4 regions of the Flexivirga alba genome follow, and region 1 is predicted to be linked to each of the others. Evidence: riboswitches for the same ligand, from Rfam matches in the RefSeq annotation. Region 1 holds a riboswitch; each other region holds the start of a gene.
The links. Region 1 has a riboswitch for cobalamin ahead of ACFQDH_RS12210 (prenyltransferase/squalene oxidase repeat-containing protein). Riboswitches for the same ligand answer to the same signal wherever they lie in the genome.
Positions count from the first base shown of each region.

Region 2: it holds a riboswitch for cobalamin, as region 1 does, so the genes downstream of both, ACFQDH_RS07130 (ribonucleoside-diphosphate reductase subunit alpha) here and ACFQDH_RS12210 (prenyltransferase/squalene oxidase repeat-containing protein) in region 1, are expected to answer to the same signal.
Region 3: it holds a riboswitch for cobalamin, as region 1 does, so the genes downstream of both, metE (5-methyltetrahydropteroyltriglutamate--homocysteine S-methyltransferase) here and ACFQDH_RS12210 (prenyltransferase/squalene oxidase repeat-containing protein) in region 1, are expected to answer to the same signal.
Region 4: it holds a riboswitch for cobalamin, as region 1 does, so the genes downstream of both, ACFQDH_RS03325 (hypothetical protein) here and ACFQDH_RS12210 (prenyltransferase/squalene oxidase repeat-containing protein) in region 1, are expected to answer to the same signal.

Region 1 covers NZ_JBHSWH010000001.1:2,466,079-2,471,049, reverse strand. Annotated here, with positions in the region: gene ACFQDH_RS12225 (polyribonucleotide nucleotidyltransferase) at 1-1,020, opposite strand, end outside; gene rpsO (30S ribosomal protein S15) at 1,196-1,465, opposite strand; gene ACFQDH_RS12215 (MarR family winged helix-turn-helix transcriptional regulator) at 1,656-2,237, shown strand; gene ACFQDH_RS12210 (prenyltransferase/squalene oxidase repeat-containing protein) at 2,357-3,625, opposite strand; cobalamin riboswitch at 3,698-3,829, opposite strand; gene ndk (nucleoside-diphosphate kinase) at 3,873-4,289, opposite strand; gene ACFQDH_RS12200 (undecaprenyl-diphosphate phosphatase) at 4,339-4,971, opposite strand, start outside.
Region 2 covers NZ_JBHSWH010000001.1:1,474,955-1,479,925, forward strand. Annotated here, with positions in the region: gene ACFQDH_RS07130 (ribonucleoside-diphosphate reductase subunit alpha) at 1-1,556, opposite strand, end outside; cobalamin riboswitch at 1,693-1,915, opposite strand; tRNA gene ACFQDH_RS07135 (tRNA-Gly) at 2,351-2,421, opposite strand; gene dcd (dCTP deaminase) at 2,523-3,098, shown strand; gene ACFQDH_RS07145 (alpha/beta hydrolase family protein) at 3,007-3,744, shown strand; gene ACFQDH_RS07150 (ABC transporter ATP-binding protein) at 3,802-4,944, shown strand; gene ACFQDH_RS07155 (ABC transporter permease) at 4,954-4,971, shown strand, end outside.
Region 3 covers NZ_JBHSWH010000001.1:4,515,332-4,520,302, reverse strand. Annotated here, with positions in the region: gene ACFQDH_RS22570 (YhjD/YihY/BrkB family envelope integrity protein) at 1-424, shown strand, start outside; gene metE (5-methyltetrahydropteroyltriglutamate--homocysteine S-methyltransferase) at 450-2,729, opposite strand; cobalamin riboswitch at 2,783-2,982, opposite strand; gene ACFQDH_RS22560 (ArsR/SmtB family transcription factor) at 2,996-3,652, opposite strand; gene ACFQDH_RS22555 (MFS transporter) at 3,744-4,971, shown strand, end outside.
Region 4 covers NZ_JBHSWH010000001.1:659,424-664,394, reverse strand. Annotated here, with positions in the region: gene ACFQDH_RS03345 (GNAT family N-acetyltransferase) at 1-323, shown strand, start outside; gene ACFQDH_RS03340 (hypothetical protein) at 334-1,191, opposite strand; gene ACFQDH_RS03335 (RNA polymerase sigma factor) at 1,178-1,786, opposite strand; gene ACFQDH_RS03330 (nucleoside/nucleotide kinase family protein) at 1,989-2,630, opposite strand; cobalamin riboswitch at 2,654-2,791, shown strand; gene ACFQDH_RS03325 (hypothetical protein) at 2,866-3,864, shown strand; gene ACFQDH_RS03320 (energy-coupling factor transporter transmembrane component T) at 3,913-4,971, shown strand, end outside; partial or broken gene ACFQDH_RS03315 (ABC transporter ATP-binding protein) at 4,899-4,971, shown strand, end outside.

The sequences.
Region 1 (4,971 bases):
CTCGCGCAGAATGCGCTCGCGCACGAGCTTCTTCTGGACGGCGCGGTATGCCGCGGAGATTTCCTTCTCGCGGCCCTCGAACGGCTTGCCCTCGCCTGCGAGCTCAGACTTGAGCTCCTCCTTGTAGGCGTCCAGCTGCGACTCACGGTCCTGCTTGTCCGCGATGGACAGCAGGCCGCGCAGCTTCTCGGTCGAAGCCGACTCGACGGCGCCGTAGCTGTCGTCCTCGTAGTCGAGGAAGAGCGGGAACTCCTGCACCGGCTTGGCGGCCTTCTCGGCAACCTTGTTCTGTGCCTCGCACAGGACGCGGATGAAGGACTTGGCGGCCTCCAGGCCCTGAGCGACGATCTCCTCGGTCGGAGCCTGCTTGCCCTGGTTCTTGACCAGGTCCCAGGTGGCTTCGTTGGACTCAGCCTCGACCATCATGATCGCAACGTCATCTCCGGCGACACGGCCGGCAACGACCATGTCGAAGACGGAGTTGGCCTGGTCGGAGTATGTCGGGAACGCGACCCACTGGCCGTCGATCAGCGACACACGAGTGGCACCGATCGGACCGGAGAACGGCAGACCCGAGATCTGCGTCGACGCCGAAGCGGCGTTGATCGCCAGCACGTCGTACTGGTGGTCGGGGTTCTGCGCGAGGACGGTGATGACGACCTGGACCTCGTTGCGCAGGCCCTTGACGAAGGCAGGACGCAGCGGGCGGTCGATCAGCCGGCAGGTGAGGATCGCGTCGGTCGACGGGCGACCTTCGCGACGGAAGAAGCTGCCCGGGATCTTGCCCGCGGCATACATCCGCTCCTCGACGTCCACTGTGAGCGGGAAGAAGTCGAAATGGTCTTTGGGCTGCTTGCCCGCGGCCGTGGTGGACAGCAGTGTCGTCTCGTCGTCCAGGTAGGCGACGACCGCACCGGCTGCCTGCTTGGCCAGCCGCCCGGTTTCGAATCGAACCGTGCGGGTGCCGAACTTGCCGTTGTCGATAACGGCTTCGGCGAAAGTGATCTCTGGACCCTCCATTGGGCCCTCCTGTTCTTTTACGGACCACGCATCGTCGTTGTGCGTGGTGCTCTTCTTCATTACGGGGTGTATGCCGCGGGTCGGCCGCATCCTTGTCGGGCCGGCGGGCAGCACCCGCCTACGCCAACAAGGCGGCTACCGGTGGTAGCCGCCTTGCGGTCGTAAGTGTGATTGGTCAGCGACGCAGACCCAGTCGCTTGATCAGTGCGCGGTAGCGCTCGATGTCAACGTCCTCGAGGTAACGCAGCATGCGCTTGCGCTTACCGACCAGGAGCAGCAGGCCGCGCCGGCTGTGGTGGTCGTGCGGGTGCTGACGGGCGTGCTCGGTGAGGTCGGTGATGCGCTGCGTCAGCATCGCGATCTGCACCTCGGGCGAACCGGTGTCGCCCTCTTTGGTCGCGTAGTCGGTCATGATCTGCGCCTTGGTGGCGGTGTCCAGCGGCATGAGTGGGCGATCTCCGTTCGTCTCTTGATTGCGCGGTGCTCCTGGGCATGTCCACCAGGGGCGCTCTTTGTCCGCGGCCGGTTTCACGGCGCTGCAAGGTTATCAGGATCTGAGCGTGCGCCCCTAATCGAAGAGTGCCGGCCGCAAGCCGTGCGGAGTGCGCCACCGTCATACGTTCTAATTGATCATCATGAGCGAGCGCAGCGAGCGACCGAAAGCTTCAGCTGAAGGGCCGGGCCCGACGAAGGAGGGCCGTGCCCAGAATCAGCCCGGGAAGACCGAGCGAAGCCGCTACGAGGCCGAGGTCGCAGCGTATGTCGAAGCCGGTGGGAACGAGCAGGTGCAGCGTGTCGTGACCGCGGTGCACGGCCTGCACCGCCGCCTGTCGCAGTGGTACACCCAGAACCTGTCGGACCTCGATCTGTCCCCCGGCGAGTGGGCCGTCATCCGGCACCTCGCGGCCGAGGCCGAGGACCACATCTCGACGCCGTCGCAGCTGGCCGACACGGCCGCGGTTGCCCCGTCGTCGATGACCCACCGGTTGGATCGGATGGCCGAACGCGGACTCATCGAGCGCGAGCCCGATCCCGACAACCGCACCCGGATCCTCGTGCACCTCACCCGCGACGGTTGGGAGATGTTCCGCCAGGTGATCCGGGAGTCCGACATGGTGGAGTCCGACGTGTTGTCGCATGTGCCCGTCGGCCAGCGCGACAAGCTCGCCCAACTTCTCGAGCTGGCGATCGCCGGCCTCGACGACGACCTCGACTGACGCGACCCATTTCGCCGAGAGGACAGGCGATGCATCGAGGGGACAGGCAATTCCGGGCGAATTCGCCCGAATTGCCTGTCCCCTCGGCATTCGGCTGTCCTCTCGGTGAGGTTGTTGTGTCAGTCGCGCGAACGCAACCGGCGACGGAGGCCGGTGCCGGCCAGTGCGGCGCCACCCAGGACGGCAGCGCCCGCGAAGAGCACGCCCGCGTTGCCGCCACCTGTCTGCGAGCCGTCGGTGATGATCGGTGGGCCGGTCGTCGTCGACGTGGCGCTGACCGACGTTGAGCTCGCGGTGCTGGTTGCCGACGTGGTCGGGCTGGACGTCGCGCACGACAGCGCCGGCGCCGTCGCCGAACCACCGGCGCTGATCTTCAGGTACGGCTGCTGGACCAGCGCGAGGACCGCCTGCGTCGTCGCGCGATGTTCCTTGTCGCTGACCGTCGCCTTGCTGCCCTTGGCCCGCAGCGCGTCGAACGACTTCTGGTCGAAGGCGAATCCGCCGCGCAACGCAGCCGGGGAAGTGCAACCGAACTGCAGGCCGGCGACGAAGGCCTTCGCCTTGGCTGCCTCTGCGGTCTTGCCCGTCAGGGCGAAGGCGACCGCGGCCAGCCCGGTGCTGTTGGTGTTCGGTGCGGCCTGCGCGGCCGGCTCCACCACACCACCGTTCGACTGCTGCTCGCCGGCGATGAAATTGACGGCCTTGGTGACCGCGGCGTCGTGACCGCCCGCGGCGCTCAGCGCCTGCACGGCCAACGAGGTCGCGTCGGTGTCGCCGGCGGTGGTGGTGCACTGCGTGTCGGCGAACGTCATCCGGAATCCGCCGTCGTTGCACTGCTGCTTGAGCAGGAAGTCAACTGCCTTGGCATCGGACTGTCCGGCGCGCGCCAGACCGACGATCGCCAGCGACTGGCCGATGGTGTTGGAGTAGTCGCCATACGCCGACTTGTCCTTGAACTGCCCGGTCGTCTGCTCCAGCGACTTCAGCTGGCTGAGGTAGCCACCGGTCGGCAGGCCCTGCGCCTGAGCGAAGACCAGCAACTTGGCAGTCGCACCGGCATACACGTCCTGGCCGTAGGTGTTGTATGCCGCGGCGTTCTTGGTGATGTATGACGCCGCGCGCTGCGCTTCGGCCTGACCGGTCTGTGCCGCGTCGAGACCGAGGATGCCGTCGATCGTCAGGCCGTAGTCGGCGTAGTTGGTGCCGCCGGAGCTGACCGAGAAGTGGTCGCCGCCAGCCGCCAGCTCGGACGCCAGGAAGTGCGCGCCAGTGGACGCATCGGGTGTGGCGGCGCTTGCCGGAGCGGCCACTGCGATGCCGGTCAGACCGGCGCAGGCCAGGGCGAAGATGCCCGTGAGACCCGCACGGGCGCGAAGAGTTGTGGTCATGAAGTGTTGCCTTCCGCGAGATGTCGCGACCCGCAGAAGTATCAGCCGGAACCGATCTCGCGGGGCCGCGACGAGATCGCCGGTGGACGCGCAGGTGCTCCGGCTCGCTTCCCGGGTATGGCGCCCGGTCGGCACACGGTTGCGGGTCAGCGCCGGATTCGCACCGGCTTCCCCTGCAGTAAATCGCGTCCGGTGCGGAGCTTACCGTCAGCCTGCTGCCCGTCCGAAGGACGGCCCGAACAAGCAATCAGGCTTGGGGGAACCAGATGCCGATCTCGCGCTCGGCGGACTCGGGCGAGTCCGAGCCGTGCACGATGTTCTGCTGCACGGCCAGGCCCCAGTCGCGCCCGAGATCGCCGCGGATGCTGCCCGGCGCTGCGGCCGACGGGTCGGTCGCTCCGGCGATCGCACGGAAACCTTCGATGACCCGCTGCCCGGTCACGATCGCGAAGGTCGCCGGGCCACTGGCCATGAAGTCGACGAGCGGCTGGTAGAAGGGCTTGCCCTCGTGCTCGGCGTAGTGCCGTGCCAGCCGATCCCGATCGGGAGTCATGATCTGCAACGTGTCGAGGACGTAGCCCTTCGCCTCGATCCGGCGCAGGACCTCGCCGGTGAGGCCACGGGCGAATCCATCGGGCTTGACGATGACGAGGGTGCGTTCCATGACTCACATTCAATCGGACGGGTCGTATGGCGAAACCCCTGGGGTTTCCTTAGGCAGCAACCTTGCCGAGCACGAGCAGCCCGAAGACGAAGACGGCCAGCGCGATCCTGTAGTAGACGAACGGCCGGAAGTTGTGGTGGGAGATATAGCGCATGAACCACGCGACCACGGCATACCCGACGACGAACGCGAGCACCGTCGCGACGATGATCTGACCCCACCCGTCACCGCCGCTGCCGTGCAGGTCCTTCAGCTCGAACAACCCGGACACGAGCACCGCAGGTATGGCGAGCAAGAACGAGTATCGCGCCGCAGCACTGCGCGTGTAGCCCATGAAGAGACCACCGGAAATCGTTCCGCCGGAACGCGATACGCCGGGTATCAGCGCGAGCGCCTGCCAGAGTCCGAACCGGATGCCGTCCTTGACGCTGAGGTCTTCCAGAGTCTTGCGGTTCTCGGCGTCGGGGTCGTGGTCGACCGTCGCATCAGCCACGGCGATGACGATGGCGAAGATCAGCAGCATGCTCGCGGTCACCCACAGGTTGCGCAGCGGTCCCTCGATGAAACCCTTGAACACCAGGCCGAGGATGCCGATCGGGATCGTGCCGACGATGACCAGCCAGCCCATTCGGGCGTCGGGCTCGGACTTCGGCACCTTGCCGGCGACCGACAACCCCCACTG
Region 2 (4,971 bases), 990 kb from region 1:
AATCCCATGAACCCCAAGCCGATTGCGCGGTTCTGGTCATTGGAGTGCTCCGACTCCGGCACCGACGAGCGGGTGATGTCGATCAGGTTGTCGAGCTGTCGCACCGCCGTGCGCGCGGACTCGGCGAGGCGATCCCAGTCCCACTCGCCATCTACCAAGTGGCGGGAGAGGTTGATCGAGGCCAGGTTGCAGACCGACACGTTCTCGCGGTCCTGCGGGAGGGTGATCTCGGTGCACAGGTTCGACAGGTGGATCGTGCCGGTGTTGTCGTTCAGCGCCCGCTGGTTGATCGTGTCCTTCCACGTGAGCCAGGGGTGCGAGGTCGTTTGCAGCGAGACGAGGATCGACTTCCACTGCGCGCGAGCGCGAATCTTCTTGAAGGAGCGCAGCTTTCCGGTCTCGGCGAGGGCGACATACTCCTTGTAACGGCGGGAGAAGTCGTCACCGACCAGCTCGACCAGGTCCGGTGTCTCGAGCGGGTCGAAGAGATACCAGTCGTCGTCGGCGACGACTCGCTTCATGAATTCGTCGGACAACCAGACTGCGGTGTTCGCGGTCCGGGTGCGCCGGTAGGGGTCGCCGGCGTTCTGCCGTAAGTCGATGAACTGCGGGAAGTCCAGGTGCCAGTTCTCCATGTAGAAGCACAGGGCGCCGAACTTCTTGCCGCCGCGGGAGACGGCGCGCAGGATCGAGTCGATGGTGTGCATGAAGGGGATCGGGCCGGTCGAGGACGTGTTGTTGCTCCGGATCGGGCTGCCCTCGGACCGCAGCTTGGTGACCGAAAGGCCAATGCCACCAGTGCCTTTGGTCAGCCACATGACGTCTCGCATCGACTTGGCGATGTGCTCGATGTCGTCATCCATCTGCATCACGAAGCAGTTGGACAACTGAGGTGTGTTGGTGCCCGCGTTGACGAGTGTGGAGCCGGCAGCGAGGTAGTCCAGCGATGCCATCTTCCGGTAGAAGCCGATGGCGGCCTGGGTCGGATCCTTCTCGTTGACCGACATACCCATCGCGACCCGCATCCAGAAGTATGCCGGGACCTCGAGCGGCTGGCGCCTGGAATCCGTTGCCATGTAACGGTTTTTGAGAGTGACGATGCCGATGTAGCGAAGCCCGTCATCCTGATGGTGGTCGAGGGCCGCGGCCAGCTGCTCCAGGTTGAAGGCAGACGCGAGGCGAGCGTCGAAGAGACCGTCCTCGACCGACAGGCGGATGTAGCCGGGGAAGCGGGCTTGGTGCAGCAGCGCGAGCTCGGACTGCGTCTCGAAGTCGCCGAGCACCTTCTTGTAGATCGTCTTCAACAGCAGGCGGGACGCGATGACGTCGAAGTCGGGGTCGTCCTTGACGTTCTGCACCGCGACCGAGATGGCAGCCTCGTCGAGTTGTTCGGTGGTGATGCCGTCGAAGAGCGTGATTGCCAGCTCCGAGGCGATCTGCATGGTCATCGACATGGCATTCGGTAGGCCCTCAGCGGCCCGCTCGATCGCCCGGTTGATGCGGTCTGCGTCATACGGCTCGCGTGATCCGTCGCGCTTGGTGACGTGTATGGCCACGTGCGGTGTCTCCCGTCTTTCCTCGCAGTGGCCCGGCGAGGAGGACGGCGAGCGGGCAGCGCACGCGGGCACGTGGCTCGCCGCCGCTCGTTCGTCAGCCCTTCCCGCGCGGGCTGCGGTCGGACCCGCCCGCGGGTGCGCGGACAGGGCAGTGGCAGGTCTTCGGACTCGTGACTCCGTGCGAGACGCACACCTACTGGTCGTCGCTTCCCGGGCTCTCACCCAGTGCTGATGACGACGTTCGTCCTCACTCACCGCTGCGGGGGCAGTGTCGGATTTGCACCGACTTCCCTCTTTCCTCGGGTGCTTCAGCCGTCGTCAAGCGGCGGCTGAAGCACTCGAACCAGCTGCAAGACACACACTATCTAGTGGTGGTTGGTTTGCCAAGACCCAACATGCTGTAGTTGCACGCCTGTAATTCCAGAGATGTCAAATCGGCGGAATGACGCCGAAATGGGGTGGCATGGCACGGAAGTGGCGGCGTGTCGGCACCGAGGTCGTCGAGTGCCGGAGTACGGAGCCAAGGTGGTCGAGTGCCGGAGGAGCACCGCCCACGAGCCCCAATCGCCGAGAGGACAGGCGATCGCCGAAAGGACAGGCAATTCGAGCCCGAAATGGGCCGCATCGGGTGTCCTCTCGACCAACGGGTGTCCTCTCGGCAATACGGCCGGGTGCACGCTCAGGGCGAGAGGGGTATGGCGAGAGGGGTATGGCGAGAGAGGTATGACGTGTCGGACGCGCGGCGAGCCGAAGCCAATGCGGGCGCCAGGAGGAGCCGAGCCAGAAAGGCTAAGAGCGAGTGACGAGAATCGAACTCGCGTATTCAGCTTGGGAAGCTGATGTTCTACCATTGAACTACACTCGCGTGCCTCGGGCGGCGGCCAAATGGCTCTCGCTCGGACCGGCAGGAGTCTAACCCACAGCGTCCGCCACCGGCGCAAGCGCCTGCCCGGTACCGTGACCCTCGTGCTCCTCTCCGACCGCGACATCCGCGCCCAGATCGACGCCGGCCGCGTGCGCCTCGACCCGTATGACGAGACGATGATCCAGCCCTCGAGCATCGACTTCCGGCTGGACCGCTACTTCCGGCTGTTCGACAACCACAAGTACCCCTTCATCGACCCGGCCGCCGAGCAGGAGGAGCTGACCCGGTTGATCGAGACCGAGTCGGGCGAGCCCTTCGTGCTGCACCCCGGCGAGTTCGTGCTCGGCTCGACATACGAACAGGTGACGTTGCCCGATGACGTCGCCGCGCGGGTCGAGGGCAAATCCAGCCTGGGCCGGCTCGGCCTGCTGACGCACGCGACGGCCGGCTTCGTCGACCCGGGCTTCTCCGGGCACGTGACCCTCGAGCTGTCCAACGTCGCGACCCTGCCGATCAAGCTGTGGCCGGGCATGAAGATCGGGCAGCTGTGCTTCTTCCAGCTCAGCAGCCCGGCCGAAAACCCTTATGGCAGCGCTAAATACGGCTCGCACTATCAGGGCCAGCGCGGCCCGACCGCCAGCCGGTCCTACGCCAACTTCCATCACACCGAGGTGTGATGTCCCGCTACGAGGTCGGCCCGTCGCACGACGGTGCGCACCCTTTCTCACCCTGCCGGACGGCAGGCGGCGCCCCGACGCGATCGCCTTGCTGTTGCACGGGGGTGCCGAGCACGGCCTCGGGCGGACCAACAAGGTGAGTCCGCCGGTGCTGCGCATGGTCGCCGTCGCCCGCAGCATCGAGCGCAGCGCACAGGGTCGGATCGGGACTGCGGTGCTGCGTGACGCCGTGCGCGGTTACAACGACGATGCGCGATCTCCGGTCGTGGATGCCCGATGGGCGCTGGCTCGGCTGCGCGAGCTCTACCCCGACACCCCTGTGGCGCTGGTCGGTCACTCGATGGGCGGCCGGGTCGCCCTGGAGCTGGCCGGCGCCGACGGTGTCACGAGCATCGTCGGTATGGCGCCCTGGATCCCCCAGCAGTACGACGTCGCGCCGTTCCTCGACCGGCACACTCTGCTGCTGCACGGCCGCAAGGACGTCATCACCGACCCACGCAAGAGCGCCCGACTTGCCGAGCTGATCGTGCAGGCCGGCGGCGACGCGCGCAGTGTGCAGCTGCCGGATGCGCACGCGATGCTGCTCAAAGCGCGGGCGTGGCACCGTCATACGACCCAATTCCTGGCGGAGACGTTGCTTTCCTGAAGATTTCACCGGATCGGGTTCGGTCCCTGTCGGTGGCCTGCACTACGTTTGTTGACCATGATCCGCTTCGAGCAGGTGGTCAAGCAGTATGCCGGCGGCGCGACAGCCGTCGACAACCTTTCCTTCGAGGCGCCGACCGGCCAGATCACCGTCCTGGTGGGGCCGTCCGGCTGCGGCAAGACGACATCACTGCGGATGATCAACCGCATGATCGAGCCCACCGGCGGGCACATCTACATCGATGACGAGGACGTTCAATCGTTCAACGCAGCCAAGCTGCGCCGCGGCATCGGTTACGTCATCCAGCACGCCGGGCTGTTCCCGAACAAGCGGGTCGTCGACAACGTCGCCACGGTGCCGCAGCTACTCGGCACGCCCAAGGCGCGGGCCCGCGAGCGGGCGCGTGAAGTGCTCGACCTCGTGGGGCTGCCGGGCGACTTCGCGGACCGGTGGCCCTCGCAGTTGTCGGGAGGTCAGCAGCAGCGCGTGGGAGTGGCGCGGGCGTTGGCCGCCGACCCGCCGGTGATGCTGATGGACGAGCCGTTCAGCGCGGTGGACCCGGTCGTGCGAGAGCAACTCCAGGATGAGTTTCTCCGGCTGCAACGCGATCTCGGCAAGACGATCGTCTTCGTCACGCATGACATCGACGAGGCACTGAAGCTCGGGGATCAGATCGTGGTCATGCGGGTCGGCGGCAAGCTCGCGCAGCTGGCCGATCCGGCATACCTGCTCGCCCATCCGATCGACGATTTCGTGGCCGACTTCATCGGCCGGGATCGCGGATACCGCGCGCTGACCTTCGCCGAGACACCACCGCTGCCGCTGGCCAGCGAGCCGACGGTGCCGCTCGGCACGACGCCCGAGCAGGCGCGCGCGGCAACGCGGGACGAGTGGTTGCTCGTCGTGGACGACGGGCGTCCGGTCGGCTGGATCCAGCCGACGGTGATCGCCGCACCCATTGAGCCGGCGATGCTGCACCGCGGCGGCACCGTCGCCCGCGCGTCCGGCCCGCTGCGTTCGGCACTCGACGCCGCGTTGTCGTCACCGAGCCGTCGCGGAGTCATCGCCGACGACGACGGCAGGCTGCTCGGCACCGTCCGAGCCCACCAGGTGCTGCAGGCCATCGAAGCCACCGATCGCCCGGAGGTCGACGAGGCGGACATCGCGCCCCAACAGGGCGATGTGTCGGTGGACAAGTAGCGACTCATGATCTCCTTCATCCAGGAC
Region 3 (4,971 bases), 2.0 Mb from region 1:
CATGGAGCTCAACGCGGTCTGGACCCTGCGACTGTGGCCGCGGGCATTGCTCACGCCGTTCACCGACAACGTGCAACTCACCGACGCTGACGTGCGCGCGTACAGCGGGTTGGCGCGGGCCACTCGGCTCAAGGGTTTCCAGCAGATCGACATCGGCTTCGACAAGCCTCCAGAACCGCAGGAGAAGTCCGGAGTAAAGGACCGGCCCGAGCACGAAGAGGTGCCACTCCCGCTCGACTTCGGCGACGGCGAGGCTGCCGCCACCGAGCCGGTGCCCACCAGGGCAGCGCGGGCACCGCACGAGGCACACCGGTTGCCGAGTCCGCAGCCGAGCACCGGTCCGGAGCACGACGAGCGCACCATCCCCTCGTCTCTCGCCGCTCAGAACCTGAGGACGAGGACGAGGAGGACACCGCGCCGGTGATCCGCGGACCCTGGTCCGCGGAGCGTTAGATCGACGCGCGGACCGCGGCCGCAGCGGAGACGAGATTCGCCAGGGCAGGCCGGACCTCGTCCGGACGCCTTGTTTTCAGACCGCAGTCCGGGTTGACCCACACCTGGCCGGCCGCGAGCGCACCCACCGCCTTCTCCAGCAGCGTGCGCACCTCGTCAGTGGACGGGACCCGCGGCGAGTGGATGTCGTAGACACCCGGACCGACGCCCTTGGCGTAGCCGGACTTCTGAAGTTCGTCCGCGAGCGACATACCCGACCGGGCGGCTTCGAGGCTGATCACATCGGCATCCAGGTCGTCGATCGCGGTGAAGATGTCACCGAAATCCGCGTAGCACATGTGCGTGTGCACCTGGGTGACGTCCGCGACGGAACTCGTTGCCAGCCGGAAGGATTCGGTTGCCCACTCCAGGTATGCCGGGCGGTCGGTGGTCCGCAGCGGCAGCGTCTCGCGCAGGGCCGGCTCATCAACCTGGATGACGCGGCAACCGGCCGCCTCCAGATCGCGGACCTCATCGCGCAGCGCGAGTGCGACCTGCCGGGCCGTGTCACCGATGGGCTGGTCGTCGCGCACGAAGGACCAGGCGAGCATGGTGACCGGCCCGGTCAGCATGCCCTTGACCGGTCGCTTCGTCAGCGATTGCGCGTACTGCCACCAGCGGACGGTCATCGGCTCGGGACGGGAGACGTCACCGAAGATGATCGGCGGCCGAACGCAGCGGGTGCCGTAGGACTGCACCCAACCGTGTGTGGTCGACAGGTAGCCGTCGAGCTGTTCGGCGAAGTACTGCACCATGTCGTTGCGTTCCGGCTCACCGTGCACCAGCACGTCCAGGCCGAGCTCTTCCTGCAGGGAGATCACCGTGGCGATCTCGTCGCGCATCGCCGATTCGTATGTCGCCCGGTCGATTTCGCCGCGACGCAGTGATGCGCGTGCCTTGCGCACGGAGTCGGTCTGCGGGAACGACCCGATGGTCGTCGTCGGTAGCAGTGGCAGGCCGAGCGACTCCTGCTGTTGCGGGTATCGCTGGTCGAACGCCGCGACACGATGTGTGTCGGCGTCCCGCACCGCGGCCACGCGTGCGCGCACGGCATCGTCGTGTGTGCGCGCCGATGCCTGTCGGGACGCGACCGCTCGACGGGACGCGTCCAGTGCGGGAGTCGCTGCAGTTTCGTCGTCGAGTGCCGTTGCCAGCGTGCGGATTTCGAGCACCTTCTCGCGCGCGAAGGCCAGCCAGCTTCGGACCTCCTCGTCGATCGCGGTCTCCTTCGACGCATCGAGCGGCACGTGCAGCAGCGAGCAGGAGCTGCCGACGACGAGGTCGTCGACGCGGCCGGCCAGCCGGCGCACGATCGCCAGTCGGTCGTCGAGATCGGCGGCCCAGACGTTGCGGCCGTCGATGACACCTGCGATCAGCCGCTTTTCGCGCAGACCGTGCTCCAGGATCTCGGTGACGTTCGCCGGGACGGTGCAGTCGATCGCCAGGCCGTCGACGGGTGCCTCGGCGAACACCTCGAACGCGTCCTGCAATGCGGCGAAATAGCTGGCAATCAACAGTTTCGGGCGTTTCGTTGCGGAGCCAAGTCGATCGAGTGCGTGACGAGCCGCGTCGAGCACAGCGACCGGCTGGTCCAGGACGAGCGCCGGCTCGTCAATCTGCACCCACTGCGCGCCGGCGTCGTGCAGGGTGCTGAGGATGTCGACATACACGTCCAGCAGGGGGTCAAGAAGCGACAACGGGTCGAACCCCGCTGGTGCGTCCACAGCCGGCTTCGACAGCAGCAGAAAGGTGAGCGGTCCGACGAGCACCGGACGCGCGGTGTGGCCGGCGTCGGTCGCCTGGGTGAAGAGCTCGACCTGGCGGGCGGCGTTCGCGGTGAACGTCGTCGCGGGGGCGAGCTCCGGCACCAGGTAGTGGTAGTTGGTGTCGAACCACTTGGTCATCTCCAGCGGCGCAACCTTGTCGTTCCCGCGGGCCATCGCGAAGTAGACGTCCAGGTCGTTGTCGGCCGCGGCCCGAAAGCGCTGCGGCACGGCGCCGACCATCCATGCCGTGTCGAGCACGTGGTCGTAGTAGGAGAAGTCGCCGGTCGGGATCTCGTCGATCCCGTTGTCCGACAGTTGTTTCCACGCATCGGCGCGTAGGCCGGCAGCGATGTCGTGGAGTTCGTCGGCGGGGACGCGGCCCGCCCAATAGGCCTCGATGGCCCGTTTGAGCTCTCGCTTCGGCCCCTGTCGTGGCCAGCCGAGAACAGTGGCAGTGGTGCTGTTGGTCATTCCAAACTCCTTCGCGACCCGCCCGAGAGGTCACCGAATCGGCCGAACCCGGGTCCGGGCTCGGGCGACTGGCAGGTCTTCGGACTCGTGAGCGTGCCGAAACAAGGCGCCTACTGTCCATCGCTTCCCGGCCAAGTTGGCCAGTGCGTATGACGGAGGTCGTTCTCACATACCGCTGCGGGGCAGTCCCGGAGTCACACCGGATTCCCTCTTACGACGCGGCATCCGGATCACCGGTATGACGCGAACCTGTCGCGTTCCTCAGCCTACTGACTCTTGCCGGAGCGCTCGTCACCCGTTCGGTCCGCGGCCTCCTCGGTCTCCAGTACTTGACCCAGCGGAGCGCCGTTGCTGACCCCGAAATAGGTATGCCGGGTCTCGCCGTCAGCCGAGTTGCTGACCTCTCGCGATCGTTGCATCCAGCGCGACGTCACCTCCCACTGGTCGTCGAGGAAGGCGTCCAATTCGGAGCGACTCAGGTGCAGCACGAAGTTGTTGAACCAGGTCTTTGGCCCCTCGGTGGACTCGTCGAGGTGTCGGAAGGAGAGCGCTGTGAGCGCATGTGCGGTGCTCTCGGTGACCTGTTTGAAGGCCCCGACTGCAGCCGGACCACCGGGCATCGCTTCCAAGTCGTGGAAGTCCACGATGAGACCCTCGTCGGTTGTTGCTCGCCACCATCGTTCGCGGCCGTCGGTGCCGTGCTCGGGGTCATCTTCGACGAGGCCATAGCGCGCCAGCTGCCGGAGGTGAAAGCTGACCGAATTCGCCGGTTCCGCAACGGCGTTCGCTAGATCCACGGCGCGAGACGGGCCGCGTGCTGTCAGCTCGCCGAAGAGGCGCATGCGCAGTGGATGCGACAGAGCCTTGAGCTCGCGGGGGTCGACGATACGCCGCGGCTCGGACCGGTCCTGTGATCTGCTCACGGGACCACTGTGCCGTGGCTTGGTCCTCTTCGCAAATAATAATGCGCAAATATAGTTGCGTAATGCCTGGAGCCGGCGCACGATGGTCGTCATGACACAGGTGGGGGACGAAGCGCTCGACACGAAACGACCTGCGCTCTGGCGCAACCGGGACTTCGAGTTGCTGATGGTTGGCAACACCTTGAACGGCATCGGGTCGCGGATGAGTGGACTGGCCTTTCCGCTGCTTGCGCTCTGGATGACCGACAACGCGGCGATCGCGGGGCTCGTCGGGGGAGCCGTGGTCGCCGGGATGGTGATCGCCGGAATCCCGGCCGGCACGTTCGTCGACAGGTGGAACCGTCGCAGTGCGATGGTGTGGTCAGCCCTCGTCGCGGCAGCGTCATACGCGACGGTCGTGCTGGCGTATGCCGCCGACCTGCTCACGATCGCACAGCTGGTGGTCGCGGGGTTCGTGGTCGGTGCTGCCGAGGCGGTCTTCTCGCCGGCCGACACGCTGGCGACGAAAGCCGTTGTGCCGCCTGAGGAACTGAGCACCGCGATGTCGGTGATGCAAGGCCGGCAGGGTGTCACCGGTCTGGTTGGTCCACCACTCGGCGGCGTGCTCTTCGCGGTGTCTCGCTCGCTGCCGGTGCTCGCCGATGTGGTCTCTTATCTCGTCGCTGTGGTGGCGGCGCTACTCGTACGCACACCGCTGCCGGCACCACCACCGGACGGCGGGGAGCACGAACCACCCTTGCAGGCCATGCGATTCGGTCTGAAGTTCGTGTGGCGCCACGACGTGTTGCGGCCGGTGATCGTCATCGCGACCCTGCTCAACTTCGCGGTCAACGGCTTCATGCTCGTCTTGATCGTCGTGCTGCGCGACCGGCACGTCGAGCCGGCCGGCATCGGGCTGGCCGAAACCGCGATCGCGGTAGCGACGATCGCGGGCGCGGTTGTGGCCGGGGCGATCCTGAAGAAAGTTCCTGCCGGACAGGTGCTCATCGTCGGCTCGGTCGTGCTCGGCGCGAGTCTCATCGCGTGCGCCTTCGTGCACAGCTATCCGCTGGTGCTACTGCTGCTCGTCGCCGGATTCCTGCTGACGCCCGCCCTCAACGCCGGCTTCATGACCTACGTCATGCTCATCACCCCGGAGGCCATGCAGGGGCGGGTGCAGAGCGCGCTGATGACCTGCGTGATGGGTATGTCGCCGCTCGCTCCGGCGATTGGTGGCTTGCTGGTGGAGTGGTGGGGCGGCGAAGCCGCTCTCGCGGCACTCGGCGGACTCGCGTTCATCGTCGCGTCGCTGGTGGTCCTGGCGGGACCGCTGCGCCGAA
Region 4 (4,971 bases), 1.8 Mb from region 1:
TCGTCTGCACACGCGCGCACGTCGGCGACCAGAGCGCGCTCGGACTCGGCCCGTTGAGCGTCAGCCCACAACGACAAAAGAGCGGCATCGGCTCCGCGCTCGTGCAGGCGGTCCTGGCTGCTGCCGCCGCGAGGGGCGAAAGCCTCGTGGCATTGCTCGGCGAACCGGCGTACTACGGGCGCTTCGGCTTCGTGCCCGCACGCGAGGTCGGGATCACCGCGCCCGACGCATCGTGGGGCGACTACTTCCAGGTCCGCACCCTCAGCCGGTATGACGGCCGGACCGGCGAATTCCGTTACGCCGCACCGTTCGACAGGCTTTGACGACGAACTGTCACCAGGTGACGGTGAAGCTTCCCTTGTCGGTGATGGCGCTGACCGTGTATGACGTGCTCGGGTAGCTCCATCCGGAGCCGTTCTCGATCCAGCCCTCGCCCGGCAGTGTCTTGCGCCAGTAGGCCTCGATGTCGGTCGGCAGGTAGGTGATCCGCACGGTCAGGGAGCTTCCACCCTCTGCGGTTCGCTGCCACGTGGTGTCCGAAGGCATCGCCAGCATCCGGGTCTTGCCACCGGACGGGTCCTTCAGCGGCACTGCGCCGGTGTATTCCTGATCGCCGAGCCGGCCAGACTGCGGCAGGCCGGCCGACATTGCCGGAGGCTCGTGACTCTCAGCCGACAAGCTCGAGGTGGACGAGTTGCTGGTGACGGTCGAGGAGCCAGAAAGCGCAGTCCTATTCGGACTCAAGGAACTGGTCGTCTCTGAAGACGGAGTCGAGCTGGCGGTGCTTGCCCCGGTCGTCGGGTGGTCGTTGCCCGGCGTGCCGGGCTGGTTCAGCGCCGACGGCTTGCCGGCGCCGGTCGGCTCTTGCGTGCTCGTCGTGGTGCTGGGTGTCGTGCTGCTCGAGCTCGTGGTCGTGGCCGGCTGCAGGCCGTTGACGACCTCGTGTTTGCCATCGTTGTGTAGCCCGACCACGGTGACCACGACGATCGCAGCCGCGGCAGCAGCCGCACCGACGCCGGCGAAGATCCGCGATGCGGGGCTGGACCGGCGCCGGCTGCTCAGGGTCGCCGCGACGTCGTCCTCGCGGTCTCGGTCCAGGTCGGCGTCGGAGATCTGCAAAGCCTTCGCGGCGAACGCGTCGCGCAGGCGGCGCTCCAGGTCATCCTGGTCGTGCTGCTCAGACGGATTCATCGGTTGCGCCTCCTTGCATGATCTTGTTGAGAGTGGCCATCGCCCGGCTTGCTTGTGATTTCACGGTGCCCTTGCTGATCCCGAGTGCGTCGGCGATCTCCGCCTCGGACATGTCCGACCAGTAGCGCAGCACCAGCACCTCGCGCTGCCGGGCCGGCAGCTGGTCGACCGCACGAAGGACCGCCTGGTGCTCCTCGGCGAGGAGCACGTCGGTATCGGCCGGTGGTGCGATCTCCGGCTCGGCGACCTTCAGGTGGGCACGGACCGTACGGCGTCGGCGCAACATCGACCGGGACTGGTTGACCACCGCTTGGCGCAGGTAACCGACCGCAGCCCGGGAGTCGCGCAGCGCGGCCCGGTTGCGGTGCATCCCGAGGAACGCCTCCTGCACGACATCCTCGGCGCTCGCCGTGTCGTCGACCAGCAGCCGCGCGAGCCGCACCATCTGCAGGTGATGTGTGCGGTAGAGCTCGGCCAGGTCGACCGAGTCCTCCGCGGTCATCGGCTCGAAGCAGGGGAGCGCGTCACGGTCATGGACCCGACCTCCCAAGCGATACGGCCTTTCGGCATACACGGCGGGTGCGGTGAGTGTCATGACACCCTGACCCTTCGCCCAGACCCTAACGAGTCGTCGCTGTGGAAGGGAACGCCGCACCGCGGCAGGCCGGGAACCGGCTGCCGTCCAGCGATGATCGCGTTGCACCTCATGGTGGGTAGACGCACGACCGGCGTCCGGGTTGCCTCCGTGCGTGGCGCGACATACCGCGTGCGCGTGTGATCGGTCACACCCGCGGCGCCTACGGCAGCAGGAGTATGGCGTCCGCCCTCTCCCGCGTCGACCGCACCAGGTCGGCATTGCGCTCGTCGGAACCCAGCGCACGCTGCGACGCTTCGGCGAGACTGCGGCCGTAGCTGCGGTGTCGCTCGATGAGCCGCTCCCGCCGGAGCTCGTCGGGGGTTTCGACATACCAAATGGCATCCAGCAGCCGGGGCAGTTCGGACCAGGGTTCGTCGGGGAGCAGTAGGTAGTTGCCCTCGGTGACCACGACCTGCGTGTCGGGCGCCACCTCGATGGCTCCTGCGATCGGCTCCTCCAGCGACCGGTCGAACGCCGGAGCCCACACGGTGCGGTCGCGCTCGCTGCGGATGCGGGAGAGCAGTTCGACATACCCGAGGGCGTCGAACGTGTGCGGCGCGCCCTTGACCGGTGCCCAGCCCCGCTCGTCGAGGACCGCCTGCGCCAGGTGGAACCCGTCCATCGGCACGACCACCGTCCGTATGCCGCGCTCACGGCAGCCCCGGGCGAGCTGATCGGCGGCGGTCGACTTGCCGACGGCCGGCGGGCCGGTCAGGCCGACGATCACCCGGTCGGTCGCGGCAGCCAGGTCGGCGAGCGTTTCCACCGCAGCCGCGGCGTCGAGGATGGGTGCGGTGCTCACTCGTCAGACTCTTCCAGAACCGCTGCTAGCCTTCGGGGTGGCGTCCGTGTCGGGCGCCAAGGTGTGAGCAGGGGAAGCCGGTGCGATTCCGGCGCTGTCCCGCAGCCGTGAGTGGCCGATCGGTCACGAGTCGGAATACCTGCGCCACCGGTCACCGGATCGACTGTCGAGGACTGCAGTCGCGGGCGAGATCGTGTCGCACGCGTGGAGTCGCGACCGAAAGGACTCCATCCGCATGCCCAGCCGCCCGGTTCGTGCCGTCGCAGCCGTCGCACTCGCCACCTCCGCAACCTCGTTCGCGTATGTCGGATCGGTCGCGCCCGCACAGGCCGCCGGCTACAACGGCGTGTGCAAGACCAGCTCCGGGGTGACCGTGGTCGTCGACTTCCGCGAACTCGGGGGCGGCATCGCGGTGCGCTGTGCGCCGGTGGGCAGTGGCGCTTCTGGCGTCGATGCCCTGCAGGCGGCCGGGATCCCGGCGGAGGGGACTCGACAGTACGGGCTTGCCTTCATCTGCCGGCTCTACGGCAAGCCGTCGGCAACGGCCACCTTGCCCGGCGGCTACCACGAGTCGTGTGGGCGGACCCCTCCGCCGAATGCGCACTGGTGGTACACCCAGGCACCGAACGGCGGCTCCTGGTCCTCCAGCGGTGACGGTGCGTCCACCAGCCACGTCATCCCAGGCGGTTTCGAGGGATGGGCGTTCAGCGAGGGCGGCACCAACTACTCGCCGCGTTACACCCCGACCCGTCCTGCAGCTCCGAAGCCTCCGCCTGCGCCGACGCACACGACGACCCAGCCGCCGGCGCCGCCGCGCCATACGACCACGACCGCGCCGAGCAACCCGAAAACGACTGACCCAAACGGGAATTCGACGTCGAGCAAGGCCGGGTCCACCCATTCGCAGCCGAAGTCAACCACGGCGTCCAAGGCTTCGCAGGCAGCGAAGAAGAAGGCTGCCGAGAAGAAGGCGAAGGCGAGCCACTCGTCCTCCGCGAGCAGCTCGTCGAAGGCGAAGCGCAGCAAGGGGTCGTCCAGTTCGGCCGGTGTTACGGGCACGTCGTCGGGCGGTCCGACGAATGTCGCCGGAGCGCCCATGGCCAACAGTGACGACCTGATCAAGGACTCCAAGAAGTCGTCGGGCGTCAATGCGACCACCGTCGTAGGGGGTGGCGTCCTGGCGGCGCTCGTCGTGGGCGGCGGTGCGGTTGCGATCGTCCGCAGGCGCAACTAGAGCAGTGAGTCAGAAATAGACCAGCAACTTCGCACGCATCGCACTCGGGTGAAACGTCTGCCCGCTCCGGTCCACCCGATCGCCTGGTGGCTGTGGGCGATCGGTCTGGCGGTGGCGGCGTCATTCACGACCAACCCGCTGCTGCTGTTGCTGCTCATCGCTGTCGCGTGTTTCGTCGTGCTGCTCCGGCGCGGCGACGCCCCGTGGTCGCGGTCGCTGCGGCTCTACCTGCTGCTCGGTGCCTTCATCGTCGTGGTGCGTGTCGCGTTCCGGTGCTTCCTCGGCGCGTCCGGCGGCGGCACCGTCCTGCTGGACCTGCCGCGAATCCCGTTGCCGGACTGGGCGGCTGGGGTTTCGTTGCTCGGTCCCGTGCACCTGTCCGACGTGCTCGACGGCCTGTATGACGGCCTGCGACTCGCCGCGATGATCATCTGCATCGGCGCCGCCAACTCGCTGGCCAACCCGAAGCGACTGCTCAAGGTCGTGCCGATCGCGCTCTACGACATCGGCACTGTGGTGGTGGTCGCGGTGTCCGTCTTCCCGCAGATGGCTGACAGCATCCGGCGGGTGCGGCGCGCCCAGCAGCTTCGACCGGACCGAGGACGGAAGTGGCAGGTCGTGCGGCGGGTCATCGTTCCGGTGCTTTCGGATGCGTTGGACCGTTCCCTTCTCCTTGCGGCTGCTATGGATTCGCGCGGTTATGGCCGGCGCGGATCGACGCCGGTGCGGACCCGCCGGCTGCTCGGAGTCCTGACCGTCGTGGGGCTGATCGCGGTGTGCATCGGAACCTTCGGCGTGCTCGACGACCGAGCGCCGGCGCTGTTCCGCTGGCCGGCCTTCGTGCTCGGCGTCGCGCTCGCAGTGCTCGGACTGGCATTCTCGGCCCGTGAACGAACCGTGACCCGCTACCGGGTCGAGCCGTTCGATCTCACGGCAATGGCTGTTGCGGCAGGTGGTCTCGCCTCGGGCGTGCTGATGATCCTGGCCACGCAGTACGCTCCGGCACATCTGAATCCCTCGACGACACCGGTCGAATGGCCGGTTGTCGACCTGCTGCCCCTGGTCGCCGTGGTCATCGGCTTGGTCGCTGCGGTGGTGTCGCCGCCC